Regions from separate parts of the Lelliottia sp. genome, predicted to be linked through region 2. Evidence: predicted binding sites of a transcription regulator. Region 2 holds the regulator's gene; each other region holds the start of a gene.
What was found. Region 2 encodes Fur, which represses iron uptake genes when iron is present. Its sites were predicted from a motif close to ATAATAATGAGAACNACTATCAA; they were not measured.
Positions count from the first base shown of each region.

Region 1: a site for Fur is predicted at 5,348-5,370, ahead of gpmA (2,3-diphosphoglycerate-dependent phosphoglycerate mutase). Genes of this name have one in related genera too.
Region 3: a site for Fur is predicted at 2,087-2,109, ahead of ACKI5T_RS20480 (TonB-dependent siderophore receptor). Genes of this name have one in related genera too.

Region 1 is NZ_JAZQNX010000008.1:168,871-175,871, reverse strand. It holds gene modF (molybdate ABC transporter ATP-binding protein ModF) at 1-726, shown strand, start outside; gene galE (UDP-glucose 4-epimerase GalE) at 928-1,944, shown strand; gene galT (galactose-1-phosphate uridylyltransferase) at 1,957-3,003, shown strand; gene galK (galactokinase) at 3,007-4,155, shown strand; gene galM (galactose-1-epimerase) at 4,149-5,189, shown strand; gene gpmA (2,3-diphosphoglycerate-dependent phosphoglycerate mutase) at 5,514-6,266, shown strand; gene aroG (3-deoxy-7-phosphoheptulonate synthase AroG) at 6,326-7,001, opposite strand, start outside.
Region 2 is NZ_JAZQNX010000005.1:49,062-56,062, forward strand. It holds gene pgm (phosphoglucomutase (alpha-D-glucose-1,6-bisphosphate-dependent)) at 1-1,452, opposite strand, end outside; gene seqA (replication initiation negative regulator SeqA) at 1,477-2,019, opposite strand; gene ybfF (esterase) at 2,203-2,976, shown strand; gene ybfE (LexA regulated protein) at 3,105-3,392, shown strand; gene fldA (flavodoxin FldA) at 3,550-4,080, shown strand; gene fur (ferric iron uptake transcriptional regulator) at 4,372-4,818, shown strand; gene chiQ (ChiQ/YbfN family lipoprotein) at 4,945-5,274, opposite strand; gene chiP (chitoporin ChiP) at 5,329-6,726, opposite strand.
Region 3 is NZ_JAZQNX010000044.1:79,109-86,109, reverse strand. It holds gene ldcA (muramoyltetrapeptide carboxypeptidase) at 1-70, opposite strand, end outside; gene emtA (membrane-bound lytic murein transglycosylase EmtA) at 181-792, shown strand; gene ACKI5T_RS20490 (flagellar brake protein) at 830-1,561, opposite strand; gene ACKI5T_RS20485 (GlsB/YeaQ/YmgE family stress response membrane protein) at 1,766-2,020, shown strand; gene ACKI5T_RS20480 (TonB-dependent siderophore receptor) at 2,135-4,237, shown strand; gene ACKI5T_RS20475 (alpha,alpha-trehalase) at 4,338-6,044, opposite strand; gene ACKI5T_RS20470 (cupin domain-containing protein) at 6,171-7,001, opposite strand, start outside.

The DNA of each region.
Region 1 (7,001 bases), on a different contig from region 2:
GCTCAGCACGAATTAGATAGCCACCAGCCGCGCATTCAACTGCACAATGGCGTCGTGTCCTACGAAGATCGCCCTATTCTTAATCAGCTCACCTGGACCGTGAATCCGCGCGAGCACTGGCAAATTACCGGCCCCAATGGCGCGGGTAAGTCGACGCTCTTGAGCCTGATCACAGGCGATCATCCCCAGGGATATAGCAATGATTTAACGCTGTTTGGCCGCCGTCGCGGGAGCGGTGAAACCATCTGGGATATTAAGAAACATATTGGCTACGTCAGCAGTAGCCTGCATCTGGATTACCGCGTCAGCACCACGGTGCGAAACGTGATTTTGTCAGGCTATTTCGACTCTATCGGAATTTATCAGGCGGTGTCTGACAGGCAGCAAAAACTGGCGCAGCAGTGGCTGGATATTCTGGGTATGGACAAACGCGTGGCGGATGCACCGTTTCACAGTTTGTCGTGGGGGCAGCAGCGTCTGGCGCTCATTGTGCGCGCGCTGGTCAAGCACCCTACGCTGCTGATCCTCGACGAACCGCTACAGGGTCTGGACCCGCTTAACCGGCAGCTGGTCCGTCGCTTTGTGGACATTCTGATTAGCGAGGGTGAAACGCAGCTGTTGTTTGTTTCACACCATGCAGAGGACGCCCCGTCTTGCATTACCCACCGCCTGGCCTTTGTGCCGGAGGGTGAAGGCTATCGCTACGAATTCACCCGCATTGGCTGACATCACACAGGGGCCTCGGCCCCTTTTTCAGACAAGTGGCATCATTACATCCCTATCTCTTTGATTTAAAATGCCTGCACATCGCCAGAAAGCGTGCATGACAATCGGTGTAACCGATTCCACTATTTTATCCCATGTCACACTTTTCGCGTCTCTGTTATGCTATGGTTAATACATACCATAAGCCTAATGGAGCGAAAAATGCGAGTTCTGGTAACAGGTGGTAGCGGTTACATTGGAAGTCATACCTGTGTACAACTGCTGCAAAATGGCCATGACGTCATCATCCTCGATAACCTGTGCAATAGTAAGCGCAGCGTTCTGTCCGTTATCGAACGCCTTGGCGGCAAGCAGCCCACTTTTGTGGAAGGCGATATCCGCAACGAAGCGTTGATGACCGAAATTCTTCACGATCACGCGATCGATACGGTTATCCACTTTGCCGGTCTGAAAGCCGTCGGCGAATCCGTCGCGAAGCCGCTTGAATACTACGATAACAACGTTAACGGCACCCTGCGTCTGGTAGCCGCGATGCGCTCCGCGAACGTGAAAAACTTCATCTTTAGCTCTTCTGCGACCGTCTATGGCGACCAGCCAAAAATTCCTTACGCTGAAAGCTTCCCGACCGGCACGCCGCAAAGCCCGTATGGGAAAAGTAAATTGATGGTGGAGCAGATTCTGACTGACCTGCAAAAAGCGCAGCCGGAATGGAGCATCGCCTTGCTGCGCTATTTCAACCCGGTCGGCGCGCATCCATCGGGAGAGATGGGCGAAGACCCGCAGGGCATTCCTAATAACCTGATGCCTTACATCGCGCAGGTTGCCGTGGGTCGTCGTGATTCTCTGGCGGTCTTTGGCAATGATTACCCAACGGAAGACGGCACGGGCGTGCGTGATTACATCCACGTCATGGATTTGGCCGACGGACATGTGGCTGCGATGCAGCAGCTGGCGCACAAGCCTGGCGTGCATATTTATAACCTCGGCGCAGGCATTGGCAGCAGCGTGCTGGATGTCATCAACGCGTTCAGCAAAGCCTGCGGTAAGCCAGTAGCCCATCACTTCGCGCCACGCCGCGAGGGCGATCTTCCGGCTTACTGGGCAGATGCCACCAAGGCCGATAAAGAGCTTAACTGGCGTGTGACCCGCACGCTTGATGAAATGGCACAAGATACCTGGCGCTGGCAGTCACGCCATCCCCAGGGCTATCCGGACTAAGGATCCTCCGTCATGACGCAATTCAATCCCGTCGATCATCCACATCGGCGTTTTAACCCGTTAACCGGCCAGTGGATTTTGGTTTCACCACATCGCGCTAAGCGTCCGTGGCAAGGGGCGCAAGAAACGCCGGCCAAACAGACGCTGCCACAGCACGATCCGGATTGTTTCTTATGTCCGGGCAATACCCGCGTCACGGGCGATAAAAACCCCGATTATCAAAGCACTTACGTTTTCACTAACGATTTTGCTGCGCTGATGACCGACACACCGGACGCGCCGGAAAGCGCGGATCCGCTGATGCGCTGTGAAAGCGCACGCGGCACCAGCCGGGTGATTTGTTTCTCGCCCGATCACAGCAAAACGCTGCCGGAACTGAGTATCAGTGCGCTGACCGATGTGATCAAAACCTGGCAAGATCAGACCGCTGAGCTTGGCCAGACCTATCCCTGGGTGCAGGTGTTTGAGAATAAAGGTGCGGCGATGGGCTGTTCTAACCCGCATCCGCACGGCCAGATATGGGCGAACAGTTTTCTGCCGAACGAAGTTGAGCGCGAAGACCGCCTGCAAAAAGCCTATTTCGCCGAAAATCAGTCTGCGCTGCTGGCCGATTACGTGCAGCGTGAAATGGCCGACGGTAGCCGTACGGTTGTCGAGACTGAACACTGGCTCGCTGTGGTGCCGTACTGGGCGGCGTGGCCGTTCGAGACGCTGCTGCTGCCAAAAGTACACGTTCTGCGCCTTACCGATCTGACGGAAGAGCAGCGCGATGATTTGGCGCTGGCGCTGAAAAAACTGACCAGCCGCTACGACAATCTTTTCCAGTGCTCATTCCCATATTCGATGGGCTGGCACGGCGCGCCGTTTAATGATGAAGATAATCAGCACTGGCAATTGCACGCTCATTTCTACCCGCCGCTGCTGCGTTCAGCGACGGTACGTAAATTTATGGTCGGCTACGAGATGCTGGCGGAAACCCAGCGTGATTTGACGGCAGAACAAGCAGCTGAACGTCTCCGTGCCGTTAGCGATGTGCATTACCGCGAATCAGGAGTCTAAAAAATGAGTCTCAAAGATAAAACACAATCCCTGTTTGCTGAAACATTCGGCTACCCTGCCACCCACGCGATTCAGGCACCTGGCCGCGTGAACCTGATTGGTGAGCACACCGATTACAACGACGGTTTTGTGCTGCCGTGTGCGATCGATTATCAAACCGTTATCAGCTGTGCAAAACGCGATGACCGCATCGTGCGCGTCATTGCGGCGGATTATGATAATCAAACCGACGAGTTTTCGCTCGACGCGCCGATCGTGGCACACGATACACAGCAGTGGTCTAACTACGTTCGTGGCGTGGTGAAGCACCTGCAAATGCGTAATAAGGATTTTGGTGGCGCGGACCTGGTGATCACCGGTAACGTGCCGCAGGGCGCGGGGTTAAGCTCTTCCGCGTCTCTCGAAGTCGCCGTGGGGACGGTCTTCCAGCAGCTGTATCACCTGCCGCTGGACGGCGCGCAAATTGCCCTGAATGGCCAGGAAGCTGAGAACCAGTTCGTGGGCTGCAACTGCGGCATCATGGACCAGCTGATCTCTGCTCTTGGTAAAAAAGAGCACGCGCTGCTGATCGACTGCCGCTCGCTCGGCACCAAAGCGGTTCCCCTGCCAAAAGGCGCGGCGGTGGTGATCATCAACAGTAATTTCAAACGCACGCTGGTGGGCAGCGAATACAACACCCGCCGCGAGCAGTGCGAAACCGGGGCGCGTTTCTTCCAGCAACCGGCGCTGCGTGATGTCTCTCTAAACGAGTTCAATAAAGTGTCTTACGAGCTGGATCCCATCGTGACCAAACGCGTTCGCCACGTGTTGACCGAAAATGCACGCACCGTTGAAGCCGCGTCAGCACTGGCGCAGGGCGATTTGAAACGGATGGGCGAACTGATGGCTGAATCGCACGCGTCTATGCGCGACGACTTCGAAATCACCGTTCCGCAAATCGACACGCTGGTGGAGATCGTCAAAGCGACTATCGGCGACAAAGGCGGCGTACGCATGACCGGTGGCGGCTTCGGCGGTTGTGTTGTCGCCCTCATCCCGGAAGAGTTGGTCCCTGCCGTTCAGGACGCCGTTTCACAGCAATATGAAGCGAAAACCGGAATCAAAGAAACCTTCTACGTCTGCAAACCTTCACAAGGAGCGGGTCAGTGCTAAACGAAACACCTACGCTTGCCGCCGATGGCCTGCCGTACCGGCTGTTAACCCTGCGCAACAGCGCGGGGATGGTGGTCACGGTCATGGATTGGGGCGCAACTTTACTTTCTGCTCGCGTTCCGATGCCTGACGGCAGCGTGCGCGAAACGCTGCTCGGCTGCTCGTCGCCGGAGCAGTATGTGAATCAGGCCGCGTATCTCGGTGCATCCGTGGGCCGTTACGCGAACCGCATCGCGAAAAGCCGTTTTACGCTCGACGGTGCAGATTACGCGCTTTTACCAAGCCAGGGTGAAAACCAGCTTCACGGTGGGCCTGAAGGGTTCGACAAACGCCGTTGGCGTATCGTGCAGCAGAATGACTGTGAGGTCCTGTTTGCGCTGGAATCTGCTGATGGCGATCAGGGCTTCCCCGGCCACCTGTCTGCGTCAGCGAAATTTACGCTGACAGAAGATAACCGCATCTCAATTGAGTACCGTGCGACAGTCGACAAGCCATGCCCGGTGAACATGACCAATCATGCGTATTTCAATCTGGATGGCGACCAGTCCGACGTCCGTCAGCATAAGCTCCAGCTGCTGGCCGATGCCTGGTTGCCGGTCGATGAGATGGGTATTCCTTCTGAAGGGCTAAAAGCCGTTGCCGGTACGAGCTTTGACTTCCGCACACCTAAAACCATCGCGAAAGAGTTCATGAGCGATGATGACCAGCGCAAGGTGAAAGGCTACGATCACGCGTTCTTGCTGCAGGCGAAAGGGGATGTCACCCAACCCGCCGCGCAGGTGTGGTCTGCAGATGAAAAACTGCAAATGACGGTGTTCACCAATGCTCCTGCGTTGCAGTTTTATTCGGGCAACTATCTCGGCGGAACGCCGGCGCGCGAACAAGGTGATTACAGTGACTGGCAGGGTCTGGCGCTGGAAAGTGAGTTTTTGCCTGATAGCCCGAATCATCCAGAATACCCGCAGCCGGACTGCATTCTGCGACCGGGTTCGGAGTACGTCAGCCTGACGGAATATCAGTTTATAACGCATTAATCTCAAGCCCTCCGCTCGGAGGGTTTTTTTTTGTCCATCTTGCTGAAAATAGCGCCATTCACAGACAAAATCATAACCCGCAATTCACAAGCAGCTTACACTGGGCCACTATTTTCGCTATGGTTAGGGTTAAGCGTTGCCGCTGGCCCCGCCACGGCAATATAATGAGAATTGTTATCATTCAACGCGTACAATCATTCATGCTGCGTCAAACCGGATAGCCTGAAAAAGCCAGGAGCAAATCTGTGACTGGGTTTTGAGAGCGACGTCAACCAGAGGCAGCGTGAGAGATGAAGCGCAAATAAAGCTTATGAGGAGTGAGATATGGCTGTAACTAAGCTGGTTCTGGTGCGCCACGGCGAAAGTCAGTGGAACAACGAAAACCGCTTCACCGGTTGGTATGATGTTGATCTGTCTGAGAAAGGCGTGGGCGAAGCAAAAGCTGCAGGTAAACTGCTGAAAGATGAAGGCTTTAGCTTTGATTTTGCTTACACCTCAGTGCTGAAACGTGCCATCCATACTCTGTGGAACGTTCTGGATGAACTCGATCAAGCCTGGCTGCCGGTTGAGAAATCCTGGAAGCTGAATGAGCGTCACTACGGTGCGCTGCAGGGTCTGAACAAAGCTGAAACCGCTGAAAAATACGGTGACGAACAGGTTAAGCAATGGCGTCGCGGCTTTGCGGTGACTCCACCAGAGCTGACCAAGGACGACGAGCGCTATCCGGGCCACGATCCGCGTTACGCTAAACTGACCGATGCCGAGCTGCCACAGACCGAAAGCCTGGCGCTGACCATCGATCGCGTTGTGCCTTACTGGAACGACACGATTCTGCCACGCGTGAAAAGCGGTGAGCGCGTGATCGTTGCCGCTCACGGTAACTCCCTGCGTGCGCTGGTGAAATACCTGGACAACCTGGGCGAAGAAGAAATTCTCGAACTGAACATCCCTACTGGCGTACCGCTGGTGTATGAGTTCGATGAAAACTTCAAACCAATCAAACGTTACTATCTGGGTAACGCTGACGAAATCGCCGCAAAAGCAGCGGCCGTGGCGAACCAGGGTAAAGCGAAGTAATTTTCGCCAGAGTAAAAAAAAGCGTGGAGCAATCCACGCTTTTTTATTTGTCCGAATAATTATCCGCGACGCGCTTTTACCGCGTTTGCCAGTTGACGCAGGATCGTATCGGTATCATCCCAGCCAATACAAGCATCCGTCACGCTCTTGCCGTAGACCAGCGGTTCGCCGCTCTCCAGATTCTGATTGCCTTCTACCAGATGGCTCTCAATCATCACGCCAATCACCGCGTTCTCGCCGCTAATCAGTTGCTGACAAACGTCAGCGCCGACTTCCATCTGCTTTTTGAACTGTTTACTGGAGTTGGCATGACTGAAATCAATCATCACTTTCGCTGAAAGGCCTGCTTTTTCCAGCCCCGCTTTAACTTCTTCGACATGCTTAGCACTGTAGTTTGGCTCTTTGCCACCACGCAGAATAATGTGGCAGTCGCCGTTACCGCTGGTATTCACAATCGCGGAGTGACCCCATTTGGTCACGGACAGGAAGCAGTGTGGCGCACCCGCTGCGTTGATAGCATCGATAGCCACTTTAATCGTGCCGTCCGTCCCGTTTTTGAAACCAACCGGACAAGACAGCCCTGACGCCAATTCGCGGTGCACCTGGGATTCGGTGGTACGGGCACCAATTGCACCCCAGCTCATCAAATCGGCAAGGTATTGCGGAGTGATCATATCCAGGAACTCACCTGCCGCAGGCAGGCCAGCATCGTTAATTTCCAGAAGCAGTTTGCGC
Region 2 (7,001 bases):
TGCCGTCAAACGCGCGGTGATCGGGTCACCCGCCAGCGTGTTTGCACTCACCATCTCTGGAGAGAGCTTAGACAACGCCGCTTTCTGAGCGGAGGTTGCGCTAGCCTGAATACGGTTGTAGCTTGGTGCGCCAAATCGCGCAGCCAGTTCGTTATAATGTTCCTGCGGATTTTTGCCGGTGACGGCGGTGATTTCGGCGGCCAGCAGGCACATGATGATCCCGTCTTTATCCGTCGACCACGGCGTGCCGTCGAAACGCAGGAAGGAAGCGCCCGCGCTCTCTTCGCCGCCAAAACCGAAGCTGCCGTCATGCAGACCGTCAACGAACCATTTAAAACCAACCGGCACTTCCACCAGCTTACGGCCCAGATCGTTCACCACGCGGTCGATCATCGCCGATGACACCAGCGTTTTACCTACCGCAACGTCTTTGCCCCACTGAGGGCGATGCTGGAACAGATAGTTAATCGCCACCGCCAGATAGTGGTTTGGATTCATCAGACCCGCTGGCGTGACGATACCGTGACGGTCATAATCCGGGTCGTTAGCAAATGCCAGATCGAACTTGTCGCGCAGTGCCAGCAAACCAGCCATCGCACACTCGGAAGAGCAGTCCATACGGATTGCGCCATCTTTATCCAGATGCATAAAGCGGAACGTCTGATCGACCTGATCGTTAACGATGGTCAGATCCAGCTTGTAGAACTCAGCGATGCGTTTCCAGTATTCGATACCGGAGCCGCCGAGCGGATCGACGCCCAGCTTGAGTCCCGCTTTTTGGATCGCCGCGATGTCCACGATATCCGCCAGCCCTTCGATAAATGGCTGAACCAGATCGATCGCTTTCACGTGACCAGAGGCCATCGCAGCATCCAGAGAAATACGCTTAACGCCTTTCAGGCTATCAGCCAGCAGCGCGTTCGCACGGTCCTCAACCACTTTAGTGACATTAGTATCAGCCGGGCCACCGTTAGGCGGGTTGTATTTGATACCGCCATCATCCGGTGGGTTGTGCGATGGCGTGATAACGATACCGTCCGCCTGCGCGCCGCCTTTTTTGTTGTGCACCAGAATAGCGTTCGAGACCGCAGGCGTTGGCGTATAGCCGTTGTCTTCCTGGATCACGACATCCACACCATTCGCTGCCAGCACTTCCAGCACGGAAATGAAGGCCGGTTCGGACAGTGCGTGGGTGTCTTTACCGACGAAGCACGGACCGGTAATACCGTTTTTGGCGCGTTCTTCAGCGATGGCCTGAGCAATGGCCAGAATATGCGGTTCGTTAAAGCTGTGGCGTGCCGCGCCGCCGCGGTGGCCAGATGTACCAAACTTCACTGCGTGTTCTGCGTTGCCCACTTCCGGCTTCAATACATAGTACTGAGAGGTAAGCTGAGCGACGTTAATCAAATCGCTTTGTTGTGCAGGCTGACCCGCACGTTCGTGATTTGCCATTGCCTGGTCCTTCTTATGCAAGGGTTAAATTGTTCCGCAAACCTTTTCAATCAATTCCGCCGGGAATTGCATCGACTGCATGATGTGTTCGACCATGCTGCGTTTGCGTCCGGTGTTGGTATTGGTGATGACCCAATAGGGGGTACCCGGAACCTGTTTTGGTTTGGTTTGGTTACCGTTTTGAATCAGCGTCCGCTCATCCGCCGCGAAGTACACGCGCGTACGGCCGTGGAGCGACTCAGTCGCCTCAGCAAACGCTTTGTTATCCAGTGAATAAAGTGTAGTCAGCACCAGCAGAAAACGGTTAACCGCTTTCTTTTGCTCTGCGTATTCGTCGGAGAGCAGCAGTTCACGTACCGCACGCACTTTGTCTTTAACAGGCGCAACGGTTTTTGCTTCCGCCACGACGTTCGACGCGCGAACCTCTTTTGAAACCGGAGTTGCAGGCTGTGAAGCGGCAGAAAATTTCAGCATGCGACGTAAAATGTCGGACGCACTCTCGCCAATATGTCGCGTGTGGCTGGCAATATACGCATAGAGCTCATCATCAACTTCGATTGTTTTCATCTTAATCCAGTGCAATATCTTATCTGAATACAAGTCGTTGGGATTATAGGGGCTAATCCCAACCGCGGATAGGGTCAAGCCAGGGTGGCGGCAAAAGTCAGAATAAACTGGATCCTTGCAGCCGGGCGGCAGAATGGTCAACATAATACCCTAACCTGACATACGTAAAAAAAGAACTTTGCCATGAAATTGAATAGCCGAGCGCAATCTGCACAATCGCCGAACAATAATTCTCCCATCGTACTGGTTCACGGCCTTTTTGGCAGCCTTGATAATTTGGGCGTGCTGGCGCGCGATTTGGTTACCGATCACGATATTTTGCAGGTCGATATGCGCAACCACGGAACTTCAGCCCGCGATCCGGAGATGACCTACGCGGCCATGGCCCAGGATCTGCTGGATACGCTCGATGCGAATAGCATTGAAAAAGCGACGCTGATTGGGCATTCAATGGGCGGTAAAGCGGTGATGGCCCTGACGGCAATTGCGCCAGAGCGCATCAACCAGCTGGTGGTGATTGACGTGGCGCCCGTGGATTACGATGTGCGTCGCCACGATGAAATCTTTGCGGCGATCAATGCGGTTACAGAGGCGGGCGTGGCAACCCGCCAGCAGGCTGCAGCGATTATGCGCGCGCAGTTAGATGAAGAAGGCGTGGTGCAATTTCTGCTGAAGTCGTTCGTCGAGGGCGCGTGGCGATTTAACGTGCCGGTCCTGTGGGATCAGTACGATAACATTGTCGGCTGGCAGCCGGTTCCCGCCTGGCAGTCCCCTACGCTCTTTATTCGCGGCGGTAATTCACCGTATGTCACCGAAGCCTATCGCGATGCGCTGCTGGCGCAATTCCCGCAGGCGCGTGCGCATGTGATTGCCGGTGCAGGCCACTGGGTTCACGCCGAAAAACCGGAAGCGGTGCTGCGCGCCATCCGTCGTTATCTCTCTGAGAACGCGATTTGATTAAAATGTCAGCGACTGGACGCCTGTTGGCCTCCAGTCGTTGGCGTGCTGATATCAGTAATGTATGATGTCGCGCTCATCGCCCCGGCAATAGCAGGGCCGCTCGTTTTCCCCGAAGTCTCTGAATCATGGCCAAAGAACAAACGGACCGTACGACATTAGATCTGTTCGCGACTGAACGTCGACCGGGACGACCTAAAACCAATCCGCTTTCGCGCGATGAACAGTTGCGCATCAATAAGCGCAACCAGCTTAAACGCGACAAAAGTCGTGGGCTTAAACGCGTCGAGTTAAAACTCAATGCGGACGCCGTCGACGCTCTAAGCGAACTGGCTGAGGCCCGTGAAATCAGCCGCAGCGAGCTGATCGAAGAGATGCTTATGCTGCAACTGCAGGCATTGCGCCATTCTCAGTAAAAGTCTGAAAATCCGCCCTTATCCCACTTTCATGTAGCACAGAGTGCAGTCCCGCGTGATAGCTGTTTCCGCTGACTTCCCTGTTCTGCTATGATTGCCCTTATCCGTGGACAATTTGTGCCACCATACCATTAAGTTTCAAGAGGTTATTTTACTCATGGCAATCATCGGCATTTTCTTCGGCAGCGATACCGGTAATACCGAAAACATCGCAAAAAACATTCAAAAACAGCTTGGTAAAGACGTTGCCGACGTCCATGACATTGCGAAGAGCAGCAAAGAAGACCTCGAAGGTTACGATATTCTGCTGCTGGGCATTCCAACCTGGTACTACGGCGAAGCGCAGTGTGACTGGGATGATTTCTTCCCAACGCTGGAAGAAGTCGACTTCAACGGTAAGCTGGTCGCGCTGTTCGGCTGCGGCGACCAGGAAGATTACGCAGAGTACTTCTGTGATGCGCTGGGCACCATCCGCGACATCATCGAACCGCGCGGCGCGGCGATTGTCGGTCATTGGCCAACGGCGGGTTACCACTTTGAAGCGTCTAAAGGGCTGGCGGATGACGATCACTTTGTGGGCCTGGCGATTGACGAAGACCGTCAACCAGAACTCACCGCAGAACGCGTAAACCAATGGGTTAAGCAGATCCGCGAAGAACTTCACCTCGACGATATCCTGAATGCCTGATTGATCGTGCGGCGCTGCAAAACTGTTGCGCCGCATTGATAGGTATTTCCAATTAAAATAATTGCTACAAATTTTTAACTTTTGCTTTCATACCTGTACAATATCCCAGGTTAAAGTGGATGCCTTCGCTCAACTTTGTTGGCGATACCACGTTTTTATAAGCATACTTTGCTTGAGACTTGCAGTTTTCATTTAAGCATGGCAGTTCTATAATGAAACGCATTATCCCAAGTGCATTTTCTGTCACTTCTTCTTTAGAAGTGAATCGTTTAGCAACAGGACAGATTCCGCATGACTGACAACAATACCGCATTAAAGAAGGCTGGCCTGAAAGTGACGCTTCCTCGTTTAAAAATCCTGGAAGTACTGCAAGGGCCGGACAATCACCATGTCAGTGCGGAAGACTTGTATAAACGTCTGATCGACATGGGCGAAGAGATTGGCCTGGCGACCGTTTATCGCGTTCTGAACCAATTTGATGACGCCGGGATTGTCACCCGTCATAATTTTGAAGGCGGTAAATCCGTTTTTGAACTGACACAACAGCATCACCACGATCACCTCATTTGCCTGGATTGCGGCAAGGTGATTGAGTTTAGCGATGAATCTATCGAATCTCGTCAGCGTGAGATTGCCACTCGTCATGGTATCCGTCTGACCAACCACAGCCTGTACCTCTACGGTCACTGTGCAGAAGGCGATTGCCGCGAAAACGATCACGCGCACGACACCAAATAATCGTGTCTCATACTCTGAGCCAACCTAACGGTTGGCTTTTTTTTGCCTGCTATAAATGAAAAAGCCCGGTTGTGCTTCATCCTGAGAACTTAAGGATGGAGCACAACCGGGCGTGGCAAAAGAAGATTACTTGCTATTGTTGCTGCGGATCTCCTGCCAGATCTTGTCACAGCGCTTTGCCACTTCCTGATCGTTACCGGTTTGACGAGCCTGAATACAAGCCTGGTAATCCAGCACCCGCACATTTTCCTGCGTCGCAAACTGCTCGTGCGCTTTCTCTTTTTTCAGCACATTCAGCACGCTCTGACAGGCCTGGATTTTTTCTGGCGATCCTTCGGCGGTGTTAATACAGGCGCTGTACGCCTCTTTCAGTCGTGAGTCTTCTTTTGGTGCCTGAGGCTGTGCGCAGGCGACCAGTCCCGATGCGAGCACCGCGACGATAATCAATTTTTTCAGCATTTCAGTCTCCATTCCGGCGGGATGGGGGGAATCACCCCGCCGGCGCGTTCATCAGAAAATAGTGAATGGCGCGATGACCATGAATTTCACGTCACGCTCATCCTGGAAGATGTTGCCGTAACCGCCCGAGTAGCTTGGAATATCGGAGTGGTTGTCGTACTGGGTGAAGTGCAGTTTGAACATCGTGCCCTTCGCGCGACCCTCCTGGAGGGTGTAGATCGCATCGAGACTGTAGGAGGACTCTTTCAGGCGATAGTTCGGGTCATAATAAGCATCTGGCGTCGCCATATCTGCAGGTTTTGCGTCCCATGCATACGCGTAAGATGCGCCAACCGCCCACCCCGGCAGATTCCAGTTTTTCAGGTCATACATGGCGCCAAAGAACACAGCTTTCTCACCATCGGCGTTGAAATCCGAACGGTTATCCCACCAGATATCCAGGCGACCATTTGATGACGCGTAGGTCGGCGTCATACGCTGTAGGAAGTAGCCCTGCTGGCCTTCGGCCTTCACATATGTCCCTTCCAGGCGCAAATCAACTTGCCCGACTTTGTAGCCGAAGGTCAATGCTTGCAGCCATGCCGTGCCGTTATACAGATCGTTCACGCTACCATCGCTGACTTTGTCACGCGTGCCGTAGAACTGATAGCTGGTGGACAGCGGGCCGCCGACGATATCGAATTTATAGCTGGCTTTAGCGAAGTATTGATCCACGTATCCTTCTGCCTGACCAAAAGCCGCTTCCAGCACTAAATCGTTTTTAAAGTCATATTTCGCCCCTAATGAGTGGAGGTATTCGACTTTGGTTTTCTTGTCATTCTGATAGAACTTGTCCATCTCCAGATGCCACGGGGCTTTATATTCGTTGGTCCACATGTAGGAGAAACTCAATGCGCCTGCATCACCGTAGTCAAAGTTTGCCCCGGCTTCAGCGCCCTGATACGTACCCGGCATAAAGCTCCAGTGTGGGGCTAACAGCGTCTGACCGGTTGGCTGAATATACCCGCCGCGAGCCCAAACCGGACCGTATTTGAACTTAGCGGCCGCTTTATAGAGGCTTATTCCGCTCTTATCACCCGACCAGTCTTCTTTGTAGGCTTTGTTACTTGAGGAGAACGCGATTTCGTTCGGGTGCGCGCTGTCGCCATTTTCTGCCATCTCAATGGCAGTGAACGCCGCAATATCCAACCCGAACATGTCCGCAGCATAACCTGACTGGAAATCGAGGTTTGCGTTCCAGGTGGAATGGGACAAGTTGGTTTTGTATTTATCTTCGGTGACGTCTTTACGGTCACGTTCACGTTGCCAGTAATAGATACCGCCCGTGAGCGTGGAATCATCGATAAAGCCTGCTGCCTGAGCCTGCGGAGAGGCGATAAAGCCAGACATTGCTGTCACACCGGCAATAGCCAGCGCCAGCGCACTACGTTTGCCACTGAACGTACGCATAGTTGTTCCTCTTTGACGAATTAAAGCGCCTTAAACGGCGAAAAATCTAAAAAGACCAAACGGTCAGGGGTAGTTATAAATACCCTCGAATTAACTACCGTCTTTAGACTATTTTTCGCGACGCGAATTATCAATGCTTTTCAGTGGGCAAAATGCAGGATTATGACGAAGTGCACATAATTGGTAGTGATTTGTAACATATAGATCAGGAAGGGTTTTTCAATTAAAAAATCAACTAAATTCAATCACTAATAATTATTGATAGCGATTACATC
Region 3 (7,001 bases), on a different contig from region 2:
GAATACCGCGCTGTGCGGCGTCCTGGTTAATGCAGTAACCGGAAGGGGCGATGAGATGAAATCGGGACATGGCAATTCCTTGCTGAATGAGAACTTAATTATCTATATCATGCCGCCTATAGGCCGCCTGCTTCAAGGGGGATAGCGTAATCGCGATGACCGGATATAAGGATAGATGACGTGAAATTGAGATGGTTTGCTTTTTTGATGGTATTGCTGGCGGGCTGTAGCTCCAAAAAGGATTACCAAAATCCGCCATGGAATCCGGAAGTGCCTGTGAAGCGTGCGATGCAGTGGATGCCTATCAGTGAAAAAGCCGGGAAGGCCTGGGGCGTGAGTCCGCGGCTGATCACGGCGATTATCGCGGTGGAATCAGGGGGCAATCCTACGCTTGTGAGCAAATCGAACGCGGTCGGTTTAATGCAGCTTAAAGCCTCTACGGCAGGGCGCGAAGTATACCGCTACATGGGCTGGAAAGGTCAGCCGTCGACCAGCGAGCTGAAAAACCCGGAACGTAATATCTCCATGGGTACGGCGTATTTGAGCATTCTGGAACATGGTGTTCTTAAAGGTATCGACGATCCGGAAGTGATGCAGTACGCGCTGGTGGTCTCTTACGTTAACGGCGCAGGCGCACTGCTACGTACTTTCTCATCGGATCGCAAAGAAGCGATTGAAGAGATCAACGGCATGGATAAAAACGAATTTGTTGACCATGTTGCGAAGAATCATCCGGCACCACAGGCCCCGCGCTATATCTGGAAAGTTCAGAAAGCCATGGACGCCATGTAATGCCGTTGCCGGGCAGCGAAAGGCTGTCCGGCACCCATCAAATCACCTTATTCGCGCGTTCCCGCGCTTCTCGCTCCAGTGAGAAAATAATACGCTGAAGTTCGCGCTCGGCACCCGGTCCGACATTCAGAAAGCGGAAGCTCAGACGTGGCGTGGTAATGGTTTCGTTTTTGCTGTCCACGACTTTGCGTTCGCTAATGGCAATGAGCTGCGCGTCAAAGTAAAACCGTCCCCAGCCGCCCATATCCAGCTCAATCTGGGAAAAACGCATCCCTTCGACCAAACCCTCTGGTCGTATCGTATCCATCAATGCGCCCATGCCGCCTAATGAAAGGTCAAACAGGCGGAAGCGGATCTCTTTTTTATCCGGCATTTTGGCTTTACAAAAATAGGAGGGATGCAGCGGGGCGTTGATACGAAAATACTCGCGGCGCTGAACAAACCACACGCTATCGGGTAATGGCGCAAAAAAGGCAGGCAGGCCCTGATAGTCGCCCTGAATCAGCTGCGGCAGAACAAACTCGACTTTCGCGCCTTTCGTTTCCGCCATCACAGCGAGATTTTGCGCGCGCAAAGCCGCACGATTTTCATATTCCTGACTACCGAGGTCGATGACCAGGCGCTCAGGGGTCGCCTCAAGGATCTTGCTGATAAACTGATTGGTAGACCAACTGATGCGCAAAGGGACTTCGCCCTTATGCAGGTCGCGTAATACCCCTAAGACAGCCAGCGGATTTTGCTTCAGGAACTGCTCACTGTAATTACTCACGCCGAATGGCTCCTCGGTTGTCTGACAGACTGTCGATGAAGTATCGGCAGTAAACGAAAGAACTTAATACAAACCGGTGAATTTTTTTTAAAATGAGACGTAATTAAGTCGGTGACAAAGAATGATTTTCGCGTGCTGTCCTATACTTAAGTCACTTGCGCGGAAGGTTTCAGCGCATGTGTTTAATCTGCAAGAGGGCATCGTATGGGTATCATCGCGTGGATTGTGTTTGGTCTGATTGCCGGTATTATCGCAAAATTCATCATGCCTGGGCGTGATGGCGGCGGCTTTATCCTGACCTGTGTACTGGGTGTGATTGGTGCAGTTGTGGGAGGCTGGCTGGCGACAATGTTTGGCGTCGGCGGCAGCGTGAGTGGTTTCAATTTGCACAGTTTCCTGGTGGCTGTTGTGGGTGCCATCGTCGTGCTGGCGATCTTCCGATTACTCAGGCGTGCGTAAGCAGACATCAACGGCTCTCAATTGAGGGCCGTTTTTTTTGGTCTTGATATTGCTTTGTAAATCGAAATGAGAATAATTGTCGTTTCTATCCATTTCTAATAATAAGACGACAATATGAAAACCTCACGTTTTGCGATATGTGCGTTGGCAGGCGCAGTCACGCTGGCGTTACACACGCCTGCGTTTGCTCAGGAATCCACGATCGTGGTCAGCGGGACGGAGCAAGATAGCGCGCTGCCCGGTTGGACCAACAGCGCCACAAAATCAGCGGTGGCTGAAAGTAAAACCCCGCAGGTGATAAACACGATATCGGCCACGGAGATCGCGCAGCGCCACGCGAATTCGGTCAACGAAATCCTGCGCTATGCGCCGGGTGTTTCTACCGAAGTGCGTGGCAATACCTCGTATATGAGCGAATACAAAATTCGCGGCTTCACCGTTGAGCAAGAGTATTACAACGGCTTGCAACTTCCCTATAACGTGACCGGAAATACCAAAGCGCGGATCGATCCCTTGTTGATCGAGAGTGTGGACATTCTCAAAGGTCCCGCATCTGTTCTGTACGGCGGTGGCTCGCCCGGCGGGCTGGTGAATATTCAGGGCAAAAAACCGCAAAAAGACCAGCATACGGAAGTGGGCTTTACTACCGGCACGCGCAATCTGAAAGAGGGCTATCTGGATTCCACCGGGCAAATCGCCGACAGCGACTGGAAGTACCGTCTGCTGGGTAAAGCGACCGAAGGTGACGATCAGCCGCATACCACGCGCACCGAAAACTATCTGGTCGCGCCGTCTGTAACCTGGCAGCCTGACAGCAAAACGCGCCTCACCCTTGACGCGCTGGCGCAAAACACCCCGAGCCTCTCGCCGTCGAATCCGTTGCCGTTATCGTATTTGCGGTCGAAATATGCTGATCGACGCGACTACGCGGGCGATGAGTGGAGTGGTTTCAAGCAACGCCAGTGGATGCTGGGCTACAGCTTTGAACATGAATTTGACAGCGGCTGGGGTTTCAACCAAAAAGCGCGCTATTTTGACGTCGACACCCATCAGCGCAGCGTCTATTCAACGGGCGCGGGAAGTGAGGTTTACCAGCTCAATCGCTTTGCTTACACCACGGATGAAGATCTGCACAGTTTCAATATGGATAACCAGGTAACGAAAACCGTGACCCTGGGGGAATGGAAACATCACCTGCTGGCGGGCTTTGATTATCAGAAATTGAATTCCCATTTCCACTATCGCTATGCGTCGGCAACGCCGGGTATCGATATGCGTGACCCAGATTACACACAAATCAGCGAAAGCGCGTTGGGCCTGTATACTGCGCAGAAAAACCGCCTGAGCTATCAGCAAAACGGTTACTACCTGCAGGATCAGGTAGAGTTTGGCGGCCTGAATCTCCTCGGTAGTTTGCGCTACGACGATTACCGTTCGGTCACCACCAACTATCTGCAGAATGGCGACAAGGCTTGGGTATCGCAGGATCGCGTAACCAAGCGACTGGGTGCGTTATATGCCTTTGAAAACGGAATTTCACCGTTCATCAGTTACTCGGAAGGCTTTGCACCCGTTTCGCCGCAGGGCACGTTGATGGCGAAAGATGTCAAACCGACCACCAGCAAACAGGTGGAAGGCGGGGTCAAATATCTGCTGGAAGAGTACGCCACCACGCTGACTGCGTCAGTGTTCAATATTCGCCAGAAAAATGTCGTCACCACCGATCCCGGTTTCCTGAACTATCGTCAAACGGGTGAAGTGGAGTCGAAAGGGGCAGAGCTGTCCGTCGTCAGCCGTCCGACCGATAATCTGACGCTGATTGCAAACTATGCGTACACCCATGCGATCAACACCGAAGATGATAAGTATCAGGGCAAACGACCGACGCAGGTGCCGGAAAATGCCTTTAATCTTTGGGGTGATTACACCTTCGACAGCACGCCGCTCAAAGGACTGAATTTGGGGTTAGGCGCGCGTTATACCGGGCCGATGGAAATTGCGCCAACTAACGATCGGGGCAAACTGGGCGGAACGACGCAGTATGATCTGGCCGCGTCGTATCGTCTGGGTGAAGTTATGCCTTCTCTGGAAGGACTGACCCTTAAGGCCAGCGCGCAGAATATCACCAACAAAGAAACCTTTACCTGTTATGACGCCACAAACTGCTGGATTGGGCGCGACCGTACTTATCAGGTCGGAGCGAGCTACAGTTTCTAATTAAGCACGGTGCACTGAGATAAAAAGGAAAACGGCAACTGAGGTTGCCGTTTTGTTTGCTATTCCCTTTTGGGATGTGAGCAATAAGATAACGTTCTGGCTACTGCGCCGCACTCTTCTGCGCTGATGATTGAGGAGCAACATCATCATTCGCCGCCGGTTGCGAGGCCGGTACGCTGTCGCACGGTTTCTCTTTCGGGCACACAAGATCCAGCATTTTTAAGGTCACGCCATTGGTCCAGCCGAATCCGTCCTGCAACGGATACTCGCCTCCACCACCGCCCGTCCCGGTGGTTGAAACATCATATTTCTCGACCAGTTTTTGCTCGCGATCGTAGGTGTGCTGAACGTTGGTGAGGAAGCGCCAGGTGACATCCATTGCCACTTTTTCATGTCCGTAGTTTTGCAGCCCTTCAGCGGCAACCCATTGTAAAGGTGCCCAGCCGTTTGGCGCATCCCACTGCTGGCCGCTATTGATGGTGGTCGTTGAGATCCCACCTGGTTTTAGCAAACGCGAGGACGTCGCGCTGGCGACTTTCGCTGCGCGGTCTTTTGACGCCGCGTTCACATACAGCGGGAACAGCGCGGCGGCAGTCAGCTGATTACGCACCTTTTTGCTTTTCAGATCGTAATCGGCGTACCAGCCCTCTTTTTCATTCCACAGATGGCTTTCCATGGCTTTTTGACGAGACGTCGCCAGGGTTTCATACTTGCTGGCCGCAGCAGCATCACCCGATTCCTGGCTGGCTATTGCCAGCAGTTTTTCCATCTTGAACATCAGGGCGTTAAGATCGACAGGCACGATGCTGGTGGTGCGTATCGTCCCCAGCTTTTGCGGATCGTCCATCCAGCGGGAGCTAAAGTCCCAGCCAGACGCCGCCGCAGATCGCAGATCGCGGTAGATCTCCGTCGCCGGACGGTCCGGGTTATTTTTTGCGGTGGTCACGTCATCCAGCCAGGATTCAGGGCGGGGCGTATCGCGGTCATCCCAGTAGCGATTCAGAATCGAGCCATCATCCAGTTTCACCACGCGTTTGTTGGCCTGTCCCGGCTGCAATGTCTCCACGCCCTCCATCCAGTAGGCGTACTCTTTTTCCATCTGCGGACGATAGGTTTTCAGCGCCTCTTTATCATGCGTCGCCAGCAACTCAACCATCAGCGAGAAGAAAGGCGGCTGGGAGCGGCTCTGATAATAGCTGCGGTTCCCATTAGGAATGTGGCCCCACGAGTCGAGTTCGTAGCCAAAGTTCGCCACCATATCGCTGATCTTGTCCCAATGGCCGCTCTCGGCCAGGCCCAGCATGGTGAAGTAGCTGTCCCAGTAATAGACCTCACGGAAACGCCCGCCGGGCACGACATAGGGTTTTGGCAACGGAAGCAGTGAATCCCATTTGCTGGCCTTGTCGGTGGTGCGCGTCAGCACCGGCCATAAACCGTCAATATGTTCGCGTAAGTTCTGTCCGGCGGGGGGAACATATTTTTCCCCTTCGCCCGGCAGGCTGAAGTTCATCTCGACAAAGTGGCGCAGGTCAAAGCCGGACTGTTTATGCTGCATCCGGTAATCCGCCAGGATCATTAAGGGATCGCTTTTTGGTACCGCGTCGGCAAAGGTTTTTTGATCAGGGAATAATTTTGCGCTCTGCACGTCGACGAACAGGGGACCGAGCAGAATATCCGGCGACTGCTTTTGCGTCGATTGTGCCTCTTCCGCATGGCTGAACGCAGCCACACCCAGCAGTGCGCCTCCCAATGCGACGCGCAGCGCCAGCGGTAAAGCCGCAGGACGGCGCAGATCAATTATCGTCATCGATTCTTCTCCTTTTATTTGCGAGCAGCGTGAACGCTGTCGTCAATCACCTGAAAACCTTAGACGAATATCGCGGGTTTCGCGTGTTGAACATCCCACTTTAGGCAGAACCAGACGATTTACTGTTTAGATCTCCTCTGCAATCGGGGTGGTTTCGCGTAAGGCACCCGGCGCCTGGCCCACAATGCGCTTAAAAGCGCGACTAAACGCCGCGAGTGAGCCATAACCCAGGCGCAGCGCGACCGTTTCAATCGGCTGATTTTCATGACGAATGTACTGAATCGCCAGCCGCATCCGCAGCTCGCTTAGGTATTTTGCCGGTGTCGTACCGGTGGCCGATAAAAAGCGCTCGGCAAAAACGGATCGCGATGTCCCGGCCTCTTTTGCCAGCTCTGCCACGCTCCAGTTGAGGCCTGGCTGCTGGTGCATGGCATAAATCGCACGGCTGAGGCGCGGATCGCGCAAAACCTGTACCCAGCCGGTGGCCTTGCCGCAACCCGCTTCCACCCAGCCACGCACGATGAGGGCGGCGACTACATCCGCGAGGCGCGCCAGAATTCCGGCAAACCCCACCTGGCGCGTCATGGACTCGCGCTCCATTGCCGCCAGCAGCGGATGGATCTCGGGCCACGTCGACATCAGGCGACTCACCATCATCACTTCGGGCATCGCTTTGATCAGCGGCTGCATCCCGCCCAGCTCAAAGTCCATACATCCGCTGAATATCACCGTCTTGTCGCTCTGAGGGCACGGCTCGCAGGTAATGGCGCAGACTGAGTTGCAAATCGATTCGCTGGGATAGGCGGAAACCGGGATGACGGTGGCGTTTTCTTCAGAAAGCAGGGCGTGCGCATTGCCATTGGGGATAAACAGCGCGTCGCCGCTGTTGAGGGTAAAGCGCGCGCCGCTCTCCATGCGCAGCAGGGCAGTCCCCTGACTCACGAAATGAAACTGCGC